One region of the Micromonospora halotolerans genome, then DNA from elsewhere that is predicted to be linked to it. Evidence: riboswitches for the same ligand, from Rfam matches in the RefSeq annotation. Region 1 holds a riboswitch; the other holds the start of a gene.

What was found. Region 1 has a riboswitch for S-adenosylmethionine ahead of RMN56_RS29910 (GNAT family N-acetyltransferase). Riboswitches for the same ligand answer to the same signal wherever they lie in the genome.
Region 2: linked by a shared signal. The riboswitch ahead of RMN56_RS14070 (aminotransferase class V-fold PLP-dependent enzyme) and the one ahead of RMN56_RS29910 (GNAT family N-acetyltransferase) in region 1 are both predicted to bind S-adenosylmethionine.

The regions. Positions count from the first base shown of each region.
Region 1 is NZ_CP134876.1:6,380,805-6,388,298, reverse strand. It holds gene mptB (polyprenol phosphomannose-dependent alpha 1,6 mannosyltransferase MptB) at 1-492, opposite strand, end outside; gene RMN56_RS29920 (suppressor of fused domain protein) at 641-1,219, opposite strand; gene RMN56_RS29915 (SMI1/KNR4 family protein) at 1,227-1,838, opposite strand; SAM riboswitch class IV at 2,081-2,195, shown strand; gene RMN56_RS29910 (GNAT family N-acetyltransferase) at 2,171-2,833, shown strand; gene RMN56_RS29905 (lysophospholipid acyltransferase family protein) at 3,034-3,690, opposite strand; gene RMN56_RS29900 (TetR/AcrR family transcriptional regulator) at 3,687-4,265, opposite strand; gene RMN56_RS29895 (beta-ketoacyl-ACP synthase III) at 4,415-5,350, shown strand; gene RMN56_RS29890 (MaoC family dehydratase) at 5,385-5,840, shown strand; gene RMN56_RS29885 (hypothetical protein) at 6,122-6,760, shown strand; gene RMN56_RS29880 (suppressor of fused domain protein) at 6,905-7,494, opposite strand, start outside.
Region 2 is NZ_CP134876.1:2,955,819-2,963,312, reverse strand. It holds gene RMN56_RS14100 (DUF402 domain-containing protein) at 1-53, opposite strand, end outside; gene RMN56_RS14095 (ATP-dependent DNA helicase) at 178-2,313, shown strand; gene RMN56_RS14090 (AI-2E family transporter) at 2,366-3,679, opposite strand; gene RMN56_RS14085 (GroES family chaperonin) at 3,818-4,165, shown strand; gene RMN56_RS14080 (hypothetical protein) at 4,236-4,403, shown strand; gene RMN56_RS14075 (PrsW family intramembrane metalloprotease) at 4,426-5,910, opposite strand; SAM riboswitch class IV at 5,934-6,054, shown strand; gene RMN56_RS14070 (aminotransferase class V-fold PLP-dependent enzyme) at 6,107-7,369, shown strand; gene RMN56_RS14065 (FUSC family protein) at 7,377-7,494, opposite strand, start outside.

The DNA.
Region 1 (7,494 bases):
GTCCGCCTCGAGGGCCCGCGCCGGGCCGAGTCGATACGGGTCATGCCCCGCGAGCGGGATCAGGCCCTGAGCCTGGTAGCTCCACAGGTCGCCGCTGAACAGCGGACGGCCGAGAGCCAGCGGCAGCGACCACCAGACCGCGATCGTGCGCAGACGCCGCAGCGGCACTGCGTGGGCGACCGTGCCGAGAATCAGCCAGGAACCCACGACCACGACCATGGCGACCAGCCCGCCCACTACGACGACCGGGAGCGGAATGGGCTGACCGCAGGTCAGGCCGGCGAGGACGACGGCCGCCGCCGCGCCGGTCCGTTGGGTCGCGCCAAGTCTTTTCCGGGCCGCCTCGTCCGACCGGACCGGGGGCACGCCGAGCCATCCGGCGACGACGTCGGCGGTCTCTCGGCGCACGGGCGGTGGCGCGGACTCGGCGCGTGCGGAACTCCTGCGAAAAAGGGCGCGCGGTGGCCGCGGCCGACTCGGCAGAAGATTCATGCCAAGAGTCTTATGGACGACTTGGCGCAAACGTAATGAGGTGAATCCCGGAGCCGACCCGCAGATGTCGATCGGCACCTGGCGTGCGCCGTTAACCGGCTCGCGGTTAGCGGCAGGTCCGGATACTCGATCACCCGCCTGCTGAGGCCTACGAGCCCGACCAATCCAGCGCCACTTCTGCCCGACCGGGGTCAGCCAGGTCAGGATCCTGAGCCGCGAATGCCTGCTCCAGCGTCCCCCACCCGAACTTCTGAATCACCTCAGCTTCACTTGTGGTGATCGGGACCAACCACGTGAAGACCACCGGCGCGGGTTCGGTGTGACAGACGGCGAAGGACTCCGGCAGATATCTCGGGCTGATGGCCAGGATGGCTGTGGTCTGGCTGCCCGGGAAGAGATGCCCGCGCGGACCAATCACCTGCCCATGCGACAAGCCGGTCCGGCGGCGCACCATCTCACCGGCCACCTGGAACAACAGCCCAGCCGCCAGGGCCGGATAGTCATCAGTGGGAACGTGCATCACCAACTCCTGGTGCAAGGCCCCGTCACCCGGCAGGTTGAGATGACGCCGCGACAGCCCGACCGTCACCAGGGTCGTGACCCCGCCGAACGGGACGTCGGGGCCAAACCACGCCACCTGAACGCCCTCCGGCGTCGTATCGTCGCCTCGGCTACCAGTCGCGATGAGCCCGAGGTGCGATTCCAGGTGTTCAATCAACCCAGCCACTCGCTGATCATCTCCGATCAAGCCACGACGGAAGCTCTCCCCTGCCGACCATGTGTTCGCCCCCACCTCGGGACACAGAGCCTGTGAACGGGGTACGGCCAGCAGCTACCGCGCGGTCGCGTCGAACAGTGTTGTCAGCGCGCAGAACTCGGCTTGGGCTGCGTCGATCACCGGTGCGGTGGGCCGGTGCGTGCCGCCGGTGTAGCGCCGTGCGAACGGTAAGCGCGGGGACGGGCGTGGTGGTGCGGTGGATGCCGTCAACGGTCTCAAGGGGGCCGACGCCATTGGCAAGCAGCCACAGGTAGTCGCCGAGGTTCCTGGCGATCACGCTCAGCTCACCCTCGGAGCCAAGGAACACGATCGGTTGGGTCTCGATCGGGGCGTCAGGCACGCGGATCCAGAAGGCAGCCAGACCGCCGGACCCATCTTGCCCGAAGACTCGGAACGGCGCGATGTCGGCCGTCGGGTTGCCAGTCCAGGATTGCCACCACTCAAGCGTCTCGACGGACCACATGAACTCGTCGTACGGCTCGAAGTCGTGACCGTCATGGTCGACGGAGAAGCCTTCAGCGTGGGCTGCAGCCAGCGCGGGCGGAAGCGTACGGTCCTCGTACTGCACCAAGAAAGTCTAGGAGAGCCTTCATACGGCGTCGGGTGGAACTGACTGACGCTCGAGTAGCGAGGCCATACCTGAGTTGCAACCAGCGCGGTGCGCGGCAGATCCGATTCCCGATCACGTGGGGGCGCAGGTCCAGCGGCGGGAAGACTCTGTCCTGGCATATCTGCGCAGGCGGCGCCACGCATCGTCAGTCATCAAAATGCGGATTGCGGTGGACCGGCGGCGCCGCTACGGTAACGCCAGGTCATGAGTGCCAGCTCCAAGCCCCGGCTTGCTGGCCGGCAACCCTCCTACGCGGGTGGGGTGCTCCGGGTGAGGACCCGGCCCGGCGCATGGTGTGCCAGGCAAGTCGCGGACGGAGCGTTCCCCTGCCATTCCCAACGAGACTGACCGCGCCGCTGCTCGACGGTGAACTTGTTCGTCTGGAGCCGCTGGAGCACCGGCACGCTGCGGACCTCGCCATAGCAGCCGAGGAAAACCGGACCTCGTACCGCTTCACGTGGATGCCCACTGCGGGCGAGGTGAGCGATTACATCGATGCGCAGCTGGCAAGGGCTGCGGCCGGGAGTCTGATGCCGTCTGCGCAGGTAGCCAAGGCGTCCGGACGCGCCGTTGGGGCGACCGCCTACTGGGATCCGCGGCTGTGGCCGGATCGCGACGAGTTGTGCGCGCTCGAGGTCGGTTTCACCTGGCTGGCTGCTTCGGCACAGGGCAGCGGGCTAAACACCGAGACCAAATTTCTGCTGTTCGCCCACGCGTTTGAGCAATGGCAGGTGGCCCGTGTCGATCTCAAGACCGACGCCCGCAACAAGCGCTCCCGCGCGGCGATCGAGCGCGTAGGAGCGCAGTTCGAGGGCGTACTGCGCTGCTGGTCCCGGTCGTGGGCACCGAATGAGGAGGGCTTACTCCGGGACTCCGCGATGTACTCCATCCTCGCCTCAGAATGGCCGGCCTGCCGGGCCCGACTACAAACACGGCTCGCCAAAGGCCACTGATGCACGGCCTCGACCTGTTCATCGAAGATAGGGCCGCAACGGCGACCCTCCGAACGACAAGAACCAAGCCGCACGCACATCGGCAGGTCCGATCGCTCACCGACCATGCCAGCGCCCGGACTGCGGCAGATGTGCACACGTGATTCTTGGTCCGGGCTCGGTGGCGACTCCGACGCCTCGTGCGGGAAGACGTGTTGCGGTCAAGTCCGGGCGTAGTGCTGCACGTAGTCCTGGAAGGTGAGGGACTGGATGGTGGCCATCAGGGTGTCGGTGAGCCGGCGGATGTCCGCCGGCGCCTCGATGTGCACTGGGATGGCTGGTCCGAAGGTGACGCTGATCGGGTGGCGCCGGGGAAGGCGCGCGCCGGGCGGACGTACGCGGTCGGTGCCGCGGATGCCGACCGGGATGATGGGGACGCCGGCCTGGTGCGCGAGGCGGACTGCGCCGGTACGGCCACGGTAGAGGCGGCCGTCGGGGGAACGCGTGCCCTCGGGGAAGACGGCCACCAGGCCGCCGGAACGGAGTACGGGGACGGCGGCGTCGAACGCCGAGAGGACCGCCCGACCGCCGGCCCGCTCGACCGGGATGGCGCCCATGCCGGTGACGACCTGCCGGGTGAGATAGCCGCGGGGTCCGGGGGAGCGGAAGTATTCGGCCTTGGCCCAGAAGGCGATGTGCCGGGGCGTCAGGATTCCGAGGAACAACTGGTCGGCGATCGACAGGTGGTTGGCGGCCAGGATCGCGCCCCCGGAGTCGGGGAGGTGACCGAGGCCCGTGACGGTGGGACGCCAGGAGTGGCGGAGGTATCGGCCGATGCTGTGCTGGGCGAGCGCGTACAGGGGTGGGGTGCCGGTCATGCGGCGGGTCCGAGGTGGGCGGTGAGGGTGGCGTCGAGCAGCGCGCTCGGATCGGTGGCGCCGGTCGCGAGGGTGAGGCTGCCCCAGTTCCACAGTTGGGCGATGCCGTGCAGGTTGGCCCACAGTGCTCCTGCGACGACCTGAGCTGGCGGCTCGGGCTCGGGCCGGGCCTGTGCGACCAGGTCGGTGAGAAGCCGGAACAGTGGCAGGCTGGTGTCGCGCAGTCTCAGGTGGCCGCTCTCCAGCAGGTCGTGGCGGAACATCAGCTCGTATCGGCCGCGGCGGGTGGCGGCGAAGTGCAGGTAGACCCGGGCGAGCGCGGCCAGCCGGGCGCGTGGGTCGCCGGCCGCCTCGGCCAGGGCGGAGTTCGCCCGGGTGGCGAGGTCGGTGAACCCGTCGCGGGCGATGGCCGACAGCAACTCCAGGTGGGTGGGAAAGTAGCGGCGCGGCGCGCCGTGCGAGACGCCGGCGCGTCGGGCGATCTCTCGCAGCGACACCGCGGACGGGCCCTCATTGTCGAGTAGTTCGCCGCCGGTACGGATGAGGCGTTCGCGTAGCCCCTCGTCAGCAAGCATAGACGGTGTCTACCAGGTGCGAGTAGACGCCGTCTACTCGCACCTACCTTCCGTGTTGGCCGCCCGACCCACGGCATAGACATTGTCTACGCAGAGATGGTAGACAACGTCTACCTGCTGATCTTCGCCTGGGCTAATGGGAGGCGCCGGTGCGCGGTTCGAAGGTCGTCGGCGCAGGTCACTACCAGCCTGCGAAAGTGCTGTCCAACCATGACCTCGCCACGATGGTGGACACGAGCGACGAGTGGATCCGCAGTCGGGTCGGCATCCGGGAACGGCGGATCGCCGGGCCCGCCGAGCCGCTCGACCTGATGGCGGCCGAGGCGGCGGACGCGGCCCTGCGTGAGGCCGGCGTGGCCGTCGAGGCGGTCGATTTGGTGGTGGTGGCGACCTGCACGGCGGTCGACCGCAGTCCCAACATTGCCGCCCGGGTCGCACGTCGGCTCGGCATGGCGTCACCGGCGACGATCGACATCAACGTCGCCTGTTCCGGGTTCACCCACGCGTTGGCCACGGCTGACGGTGCCATTCGGCTCGGCTCGGCGACGAACGCGGTGGTGATCGGCGTGGAGCGGCTGAGTGACTTCACCGACTGGACCGACCGGACGACGTGCGTGCTGGTCGGTGACGGAGCCGGCGCGGTGGTGCTGACCGCCGCCGAGCAGCCCGAGATCAGCCCGGTGGTGTGGGGCTCCTACCCAGACATGGGCGAGGCCGTGGTGATCGAGGGCGATCGCAAGTTCACCCAGGCTGGACAGAGCGTCTACCGGTGGGCCACCACCACGCTGCCCGACATCGCCCGCCAGATCTGCGCCGCCGCCGGCATGACGCCGGACGATCTCGGCGGCATCGTCCTGCACCAGGCCAATCTGCGCATCATCGAGCCGGTCGCACAGCGGATCGGGGCGACGAAGGCCGTCGTTGCCCGCGACGTCACCGAATCGGGCAACACCTCGGCGGCGAGCATCCCGATCGCGCTGTCGAAGCTGCTCCAACGCGGAGAGCTCCAGTCCGGTGCACCGGTGCTGCTGCTGGGCTTCGGCGGAGGACTGTCGTACGCCGGGCAGATCGTCCGCTGCCCATGACCATGACTAGAAACCACAGTGGGACGGGGTGCGCATGAGCACGTACGAGAGCATCGCCGCGTTCCTCAAGCACGAGGGCGAGATGCTCGGCACTACCCAGTGGCAGGCTATCGACCAGGGCAGGATCAACGCGTTCGCGGACGTCACCGGCGACCATCAGTGGATTCACGTCGACGAGCGGCGCGCCCTTGCGGAGAGCCCCTTCGGGAAGACCGTCGCGCACGGCGCGTTCACGCTCTCGCTATGCTCCGCCTTCCTGTCCGAACTGATCCACGTCAACGGCGTCCGCCTGGTGGTCAACGGTGGTCTGAACAAGGTCCGTTTCCGCATGCCAGTGCTGGTCGGTTCGCGCGTCCGCGGTGTGGCCACGCTTACGCAGGCCCGACCCCTGTCCAACGGCGCCCGCGTGGTCGTACAAGTGAAGGTGGAGATCGAGGGCGAGACCAAGCCTGCGTGCATCGCGGACCAGGTGTTGGTGTTCTATGGATGAGGGCTGCCGGAACTCCCGCCAGCGATCCTGCCTTGTATCAAATCCTGCAGAAGAATTTGGCCGAAGGTAGCCGGCGGGCAGCATCCGCTCATCGGGATGACAGGACATCGGTCGGCGGCTGAGCCGTCGCTCAATCGCCGGCCCCTGTCGCACATCACCTGACGGAGTCGTGCGTGCCGCCTATCGCTGGGGCATGCGATCCTCGAAGCCGGTCAAGACGCGCGATCAGCGGATTGAGAGTGCAGCGGATCATGGGCGATCCATGACGTACCGTCCTGGTGGTGGCGTATGCGGGCTCCCGGACCATGAATGTCGGAACCTGGTTGCTGCCCGAGGACGAAGACGCGTTCGACCTGGCGTTGCGCGATACGTTCCCTGGCGCCGCGTGGCGGTGCTCGCAACCGGGACCGTTAGGACTTCACCCAGTCCACCTGCACGGCTCGCTGGCAAACGCGATGGCCTGTGGCGGACGGGGAGTTCAGGCGTTCCTGCACCTGCCGATCGGCGCGAGCCTGCCGTCAACCGTCGCGCTTGCCGATGGCGTCCCGCTGCCGGACGGGCCACCGGTCGCTGCCATTGTTCAACTCCTGCGCTCGACCCGTCGACATGATCCCGGCGGTACCTACTGCGATCACGACGCCGGGTACCGGCACCCGGAAGGCGGTGCCTACTTTAATGCCGGCAGGCTGGCCGTCCGCTGGTTCGAGGACGAAGTCGCTGCCGACACACACCAGGTCCTCCTGCGGCAAACACGGGCGGTTCGGTCGGTGCTGATCGCCACCACTCGTCCGGCTCGAATCAAAGATCAAAATGGAAGACGACTGACTGGCTACCGCATCGGTCCGGCCGCCCAGGCAATGGCCGACGCGAGCGGTACCCTTCTCGGTCGCACTGGAGTACAGCGGTTCCAGCTCGGCTGAACCTGCCGCAGTCTTGACGTCAGGCAACGCACTCACCTCGGCAAGACCGAGCATCGGCTTGATCGACGGAGTGCGACGCTGCGCGACGCACGGTGAGCGGCAGAAGCGCGCACGTGACCTTGGTCAGCGCGTCCGATCGAGCTGTCAGGCGTACGAGGGCCGGCGCGGGTCCAGCAACTCGGTGACGCGGCCACGGTCGAGGACTTCGATGAGTGCGTCGGTACCGCGTTCGACCTTGACCGCTATCTCCTCTGGGTGCAGAGGGATCAGCGCGAGCAACGCGATGCGGATGCCGCCGCCGACGTCGATCGTCCGGGCCTCTGGCGGCACCCGCAGCATCGGCGTGACGACGACTCCAGCGAACGGGGCGTCCGTAGCGTACGGCTGCGCGGGATCGCCGTTCGGCACGGAATGCCATTCGCCGATCCAGGTTCCGTACTCGTGCGGCAGCCGAGCTACCTGCTTGAGGATCCGCAGCGGCCACCCGGCCTCGTCGGCGAGCCCGGCTACCTCGGTCAGCGGCCAATCTGCCGGAAGGCTGAGCATCAGTTCGGCGTACGGGCTGATGTCGTGGCCCTCCGGGACCGTCATCGGCAGATCACTCATCCCAGAAGTGATCAGCGTCCGGTACGGGCGTTCCTCGGTCGGGGCCACGACATAGACATGCACACCGACCAGGTGCGAGGCGATCTCGTGGTAGACGAACTCGACGGGCCCGAAGTGCTCCTCGATGT
Region 2 (7,494 bases), 3.4 Mb from region 1:
TGTGCGCTGCCGTCGTACTTGCGGTAGATCACGCGGACCACGTCGCTCGGCATGACTGGCACCCTAACCGATTCCGGCCACGCGACGCGATCGGCAGGTAACCGGACGCGACCCGCCGGCCACGCCACGCGGCGGAGCGACAGGTCCCCTGTCGGCGGAGGCGGGTACGGTCGCACGGTGACCGCGCCCCGCACCGCCACCGGCCCCGTCCCGAAGAAGCGCCGGGGCGGCCGGCCCGGCGGCGAGCTGCTGGCGGCCGCGGTCGGCGCGGTCCCCGGTGGCGCGGCACGCCCCGGCCAGCAGCAGATGGCCGAGGCGATCGAGCGGAGCATCGCCACCGGCGAGCACCTGCTCGTGCAGGCCGGCACCGGCACCGGCAAGTCGCTGGCCTACCTGGCCCCGGCGCTGACCGTGGACGGCCCGGTGGTGGTCTCCACCGCCACCCTGGCGCTGCAGTCCCAGCTGGTCGACCACGACCTGCCCCGGCTGGCCGACGCGGTCGAGCCGGTGCTCGGCCGGCGTCCCACCTTCGCCGTGCTCAAGGGGCGCCACCACTACCTCTGCCTGGCCCGGCTGGACAGCTCGGTCGAGGAGGAGCCCGAGGACACCCTCTTCGACGCGCCGCGCCCCGCCGGCGGCACGAAGTGGCTCGGTGAGGCGGGCCGGCTCGGCAAGCAGATGCAGCGGCTGCGCGACTGGGCCGAGAAGACCGCCACCGGCGACCGGGACGAGCTGGACCCGGGCGTGGACGACCAGGTGTGGCGGAGCATCTCGATGCCGGCCCGGGAGTGCGTGGGCGCCACCCGCTGCCCGTTCGGCCAGGAGTGCTTCGCGGAGGCGTCCCGGGCCCGCGCCCGCGAGGCCGACATCGTGGTGACCAACCACAGCCTGCTCGCCGTCGACATGCTCGCCGGCCGGCACATCGTGCCGCCGCACAAGCTGCTCGTGGTCGACGAGGCGCACGAGCTGGCCGACCGGGTCTCCTCGGCGGCCCAGGCCGAGCTGGAACCCCAGCTCATCGACCGGTCCGCCCGGCGAGCCCGGCCGCTGCTCCGCCCCGAGGTGGCCGAACGCCTCACCGAGGCCGGCGACGCGCTCGCCGTGGGACTGGCCGAGGCGCCGGCCGGGCGGATCACCGCCGGTTTGCCACCCGCGCTGCGCGAGGCCTGCACCCTGCTCGACGCCGCCACCCGGGCCGCGCTGGAGGCGATCGGCGACGTCAAGGCCGACGACCCGGACCCGGTGCGCAAGCAGCAGGCCAAGGCCGTGCTCGACGAGCTGTCGAAGACCGCGCAGCGGCTGCTGGAGGAGGCCGACCACGACGTGGCCTGGGTGGAGAAACCGGAGAACGGCAGCCGCCGGGCGCTGGTGGTGGCGCCGCTCTCCGTCGCCGGCACCCTCGCCACCCACCTCTACGACGAACGCACCGTGGTCGCCACCTCGGCCACCCTGGCGCTGGGCGGCCGGTTCGACACGGTGGCCCGGGCGCTGGGGCTGGACGCGCCGCCGCCCGCCCCGCCGTCCCCGGCCGCCGCCGCGCTGGCCGCGACGGCCGCCGCCGGCCGCACCGGCACCACACCCCCGGTGGCGAGCACCGACGGCAGCCGGGCGGCGATCGGCACCGTCCCGGCCACCGAGGGCCCCGGCTGGACGTCGCTCGACGTCGGCTCGCCCTTCGACTACGCCCGGCAGGGCATCCTGTACGTCGCCGCGCACCTGCCCCGGCCCAGCGTCTCCGGGCTGCCCGAGGCGGCCGGCGAGGAACTGCTGGCGCTGGTCGGCGCGCTCGGTGGGCGTACCCTCGGGCTCTTCTCCTCCCGGCGGGCCGCGCAGCAGGCGGCGGAGCTGCTGCGGGCGCGCACCGACCTGCCGGTGCTGCTCCAGGGCGAGGAGGCCCTGCCGCTGCTGGTCCGCCGGTTCCGGGAGGAGCGGGAGAGCTGCCTGTTCGGCGTGATGTCGCTGTGGCAGGGGGTGGACGTGCCGGGCGACTCCTGCCAGCTCGTGGTGATCGACCGGCTGCCCTTCCCCCGCCCCGACGAGCCCCTGGCCGCGGCCCGGGCGGCGGCCGTGGACGCCGGCGGCGGCTCCGGTTTCGCGGCGGTGAGCGTCCCGATCGCGGCGGTACGGCTGGCCCAGGGGGTCGGCCGGCTGATCCGGGCCACCGGCGACCGCGGCGTGGTAGCGGTGCTCGACTCCCGGCTGGAGACCGCCCGGGGCTACGGCCCGTTCCTGCGCCGCTCGCTGCCCCCGTTCTGGTACACCACCCGCCCCGATGTGGCTCGGGGCGCGCTGGAGCGGCTCGGAAAGGGCTGACGCCCGCGCCTCCCCCGGGCGGGGGCGACGCGGGCGTCCAGGGCTCGGCCGGTCAGGGGGCCTGGGAGGCGACCACCACGGCGTCGGGTGGGGTGTCCGGCACGGTCCGCGCGGCCAGCCGGCGGACCGCGGTGTTGAGGACGGCGATCAGCGGCACCGCGACCAGCGCGCCCGCGATGCCGGCCAGCACCACCCCGGCGGCGATGCCGATGATCACGGCGAGCGGGTGGATGGCCACGGCCCGGCCCATGATCAGTGGCTGGAGCACGTGCCCCTCGACCTGCTGCACGCCGATCACCACGCCCAGGATGATCAGCGCGGTCACCGGGCCGCTGTCGACCAGCGCCACCAGCACGGCCACCACGCCGGACAGGAAGGCACCGACGATCGGGATGAACGCGCCCAGGAAGACCAGCGCGGCCAGCGGGAACGCGAACGGGATGTCGAAGATGACCAGGAAGATGCCGATGCCCACGGCGTCGATGAAGGCGACCAGCACGGTGGCCCGCACGTAGGCGCCGAGCGTCGACCAGGAGGCCCGGCCGGCGTCGTCCACCTTCCAGCGGGCGTTCACCGGCAGCAACCGGACCAGGAACCGCCAGATCTTGCTGCCGTCCCGGAGGAAGAAGAAGGTCGCGAACAGCACCAGGACCGTGCCGGTGAGCACCTCGGCCAGGGTGGCCGCGGTGTTGAGCGCCCCGCTGGTGAACTTCTCGGTGTTGTCGTTGATCCAGCTCTGCGCCTCGTCGATGTAGCGGTTGAGCTGGCTGTCGGAGAGGTGCAACGGGCCGGTCTTGAGCCAGTTCTGGATCTGCCGGACACCCTCGGACGACTTCTCGCTCAGCTCCGGCACGCCCTGGATGAACTCGTTCACCACCAGGGTCAGCGTGCCGATCACCGCGGCCAGGCCGCCGACCAGCACCACGCCGGTGGCCAGCGAGCGGGGCAGGCGGGCCCGGAGCAGCCAGCCGACCGCCGGTGCGAGCAGCGCGGAGAGCAGCAGCGCGACCGCCAGCGGGATGATCACGATGCGGATCGTGCCGACGATCTTGAGCAGCGACCAGGTGACGATGCCGACGACGATGAGCCGCCAGCACCAGGCCGCGGCGATCCGCAGCGCGTGCGGCACCTCCACGTCGTCCTGGCTGCTCGTCGAGGCGTGCACGGACGGCCGGGGCTCCGCACCCACCACGGTCGCCGCCGGAGGTGCCGCCGGACCGGGCGAGGAGGGCGAGGCCAGGCGCGACTCGTCCGCCGACCGGTCCGGATCCGCCCGCCGGGCCCGCGCCGACTCGCGGCCGGACTCGTACGCGCGGCGGAGCCGTCCGCGCATCCGCTCGAAGCGGCTCAAGCGCACCTCCCGCATAACTGGTCCGCCCACGACACAGGGGGGACAGGATACGTCCGTCCGCCCCACCCTAGGGCGACTCCGCCACACATTGCCCCCTGCCGCCCGGCCCAACCACACCGGGATCGACCGGCGGGCACGCGGTAGCGTCTTCGCGTGACCGCCGACCAGAACCTCGACGCCGGCCTGCCGATCCGCCTGCTGCACGACCGCGTGCTGGTGCGTACCGAGAACGGCGAGGGGGAACGCCGTTCCACCGCCGGCATCGTCATCCCGGCCACCGCAGCGGTCGGCAAGCGGCTGGCCTGGGCCACCGCAGTGGGCGTCGGCCCGCACGTCCGCTCCATCGTCTCCGGGGACCGGGTGCTCTTCGACCCCGACGACCGCTCGGAGGTCGAGCTGCACGGCCGGGCGTACGTCCTGCTCCGCGAGCGCGACGTGCACGCCGTGGCGGCCGAGCGGGTGGAGAAGGAGCCGACCGGCTCGACCGGCCTCTACCTGTAGGCGCGGCCCCGCCGTTTGCGCCGCCGCCCGGCGGGAAGCCCCAGGCACGACCGCGCCCTGGGGAGGGACCATGCCGGTAGTCGTGAAGAAGATTCTCGCCTGGGGATTCCTCGCGTTCCTGATCTACTTCATGGCCTTCCGGCCGGACGGTGCGGCCCAGCTGTTCAAGGGGATCGGGGTGGCCCTGATGGCCATCGCGCAGGGCCTCGGCGACTTCCTCACCGGCCTGATGTCCTGACCCGCTCCGCTCCGAGCGAGGGTCAGGCCGGGGGCCAGGGGGCCGACGAGCGGTGACCGTGCCAGCCGGACGGCCCGTAACCGGGTGGGAAGGCCGGGGGCGGCGGCGGGGCCAGCACCACCGGGATCGGCACCACCGGTTCGTCCGGCGCCTCGACCGGGCGCCGCGATCCGTCCGGGAAGCGCAGGTGGTAGCGCTGCCCGTCCCAGACCCCGACCGGCGCCTGCGGGTCCCGGCCCACGAAGAACGCCCGGTACGCCCCGATCGCGTCGAGCAGCTCCCGCTCCTCCCGGGCCGTCCGGTCCCGCTCGGCGGGCTTGCGGTCCAGGCCCCGGCGCATCCCGTCGCGCAGCAGGGCCAGCCGGGTGGCGGCGAACTGGTAGCCGCGCATCGCCCTCACCCCGCCGTCGCCGGCCACCCGCCGGGCCCAGGTCCGGGCGGCGTGCCGCCGCCCCAGGCTGCCCAGCGCGGCCACCTCCGGTGGGCTGAGCCAGCCGGCCCGGACGTAGTCCGGCAGGGTCCGCTCGGTGAGCCGCCCCTCCCATGCGCGCAGCCAGACGGCCAGCCCGACCATGCCGAAGAAGATCGGCACCATCACGCCGATGTAGCCGTAGAGCGCGATCAGCGGCTGCCCGGTGGCGGCGGCCAGCGAGGGCAGCAGGTTCCAGGTGCCGTGCAGCATCATGGCCAGCAGCAGGCCGGCGATCGGGGCGAGGAAACGCACCCGCCGGTCGGCGGTCCGCGCGGCGACGCCCAGCCCCACACCGGTCATCGAGGTGAACAGCGGGTGGGCGAAGCCGAAGAGCAGGATCCGCACGATGAAGATGGCGATCACCTGGCGCGCGCCGGTCGCCGGGCCGTACTCCTCGACGCCCGTGCGGTAGCCGTAGCCGCCCAGGTAGAGGATGTTCTCCACCATGGCGAAGCCGACCGCGGAGAGCCCGCAGTAGACCAGGCCGTCGGTGACCCCGGAGAACTCCCGGCGGCGGAAGATCAGCAGCAGCAGCGGGCCGGCGGCCTTCGTCAGCTCCTCGATGAACGGGGCGACCAGCACGGCGGTCAGCGCCGAGGGCAGCCCCCAGTGGTCGAACAGCCGGGCGCCGGTCTCGTTGACCAGCAGCGAGATGGCGGTGGAGACGAACGCGCCCCAGGCGAAGCAGAAGATCAGGTACTTCAGCGGCTCCGGCTCGTACCGGTCGAGCCAGAGGAAGCAGGAGACCAGCACCGGCACCGGCAGGATCGCCGCGATGACGCCGACCAGCAGCGCCTCCGCGCCGAGACTCTCGCCCAGCGTGAAGACCATGAAGACCGCGCCGGCCGCGATCAGCAGCACCACCCCGGCCAGCGCCAGGAACCGCCGCCAGCCGAGCCGGCGCAGCGGCATCCGGGGAGCCGGCGTCCCGGGCGGGACGGCGGGCGCGGTCGGCGGCGGCGGCAGGGCTCCGCCGGGCGGGGTGACGGCCATGCGGTCAGCGTAGTCATCCGCGACCCACTGGTCCGGTCGCATCGCGACCGCTATGCTGCCGGACAGGTCACGAGTGCCAGCGTCAAGCCCCGGCTTGCTGGCCGGCAACCCTCGTCGAGTTCGCGGTGGGGTGCCCCGGGTGATGACCGGGCCCAGCCCGATCCGCGTGCTGGGCAAGCGCGGACCCCGTCCCGGTGCCCACCCACCCGGGGTCCCCCTGGACCCGGGAGGCTCCGGCATGACCGTCACCCTCGTACCCTCGCTGCCCACGCTCGTCACCCCGAGCCGGCCGGACCCGCTCGGCGTGCTCGGCGTACCGGGGGAGATCAACCTGGACTACGCGGCCAGCGCGCCGTGCGCGCGGGCCGCGGCCGACGCGGTGGCCGAGCTGCTGCCCTGGTACGCGAGCGTGCACCGCGGCGCCGGCGCACTGTCGCGGCGCTGCACGCTGGCCTACGAGCGGGCCCGGCAGACGGTCGGCGACTTCCTCGGCGCCCGCCCCGACGACCACGTGATCTTCACCCGGAACACCACCGACGCACTGAACCTGCTGGCCCGGGCGCTGCCCGCCGGCACCACGGTGGTCACCTTCGCCGGCGAGCACCACGCGAACCTGCTCCCCTGGCCGCGCGGCTCGGTCCGGCTCCCGGTGCCGGACGGCCCGGGCGGCGCGGTCCGCTCCCTCGACGCCGCCCTGAGCGAACTGTCCCGCGACGCCCGGCCCGGCCTGCCCGTGCTGGTCGCGGTGACCGGCGCGAGCAACGTGACCGGGGAGCGCTGGCCGGTGGCCGACCTGGCCCGGGTGGCCCACCGGCACGGCGCCCGGATCCTCGTGGACGCCGCGCAGCTCGCCCCGCACGCCCCCGTGGACCTGGCCGCGCTGGACGTCGACTACCTGGCGCTCTCCGGCCACAAGCTGTACGCCCCGTTCGGCGCCGGCGTGCTGGTCGGCCGGGCGGACTGGCTGGACGCGGCCCCGCCGTACCTGGCCGGCGGCGGTGCCACCAGCCACGTCGGGGCGGCCACCCACGAGGTGCGGTGGACCACCGGCCCGGCGCGACACGAGGCGGGCACCCCGAACCTGCTCGGCGCGGTGGCTTTGGCCGCCGTCTGCGGGGCGCTGGCCGGCGCCGACCGGGACGCGCTGCACGCCCGCGAGCAGGCGCTGCTGGCCCGGCTCCGGGCAGGCATCGCGGCCCTGCCGCACGTGGTGGAGCTGCGCACCTTCGGGCCGGACGCGCCGCGGGTGGGCATCGTCAGCTTCGTGGTCGCCGGCCGGGACTCCGCCGAGGTGGCCGCCCACCTGGCCACCGCGCACCGGATCGGCGTCCGGGACGGCCTGTTCTGCGCCCACCCGCTCGCCCGCCGCCTGCTCACCGAGGCGGCGACCCGCAGCGGCCGCCGGGACCTGCCCCCCACCGCCCTCCGCGCCAGCCTCGGCCTCGGCACCACGAGATCCGACGTGGACGCCCTCCTCACCGCCCTGGCCACCCTCCCGTGAGCCGGGGTCAGCCGACCGGGGGTGCGGTGGGGGGTTTAGGGGCGGGTTCCTGCTCGGTGGTTTCGCCGGAGCGCTGCTCCCGGTCGCCGAAGGACTGGCGGACCAGGCGGTTGGCGTCCTCCTGG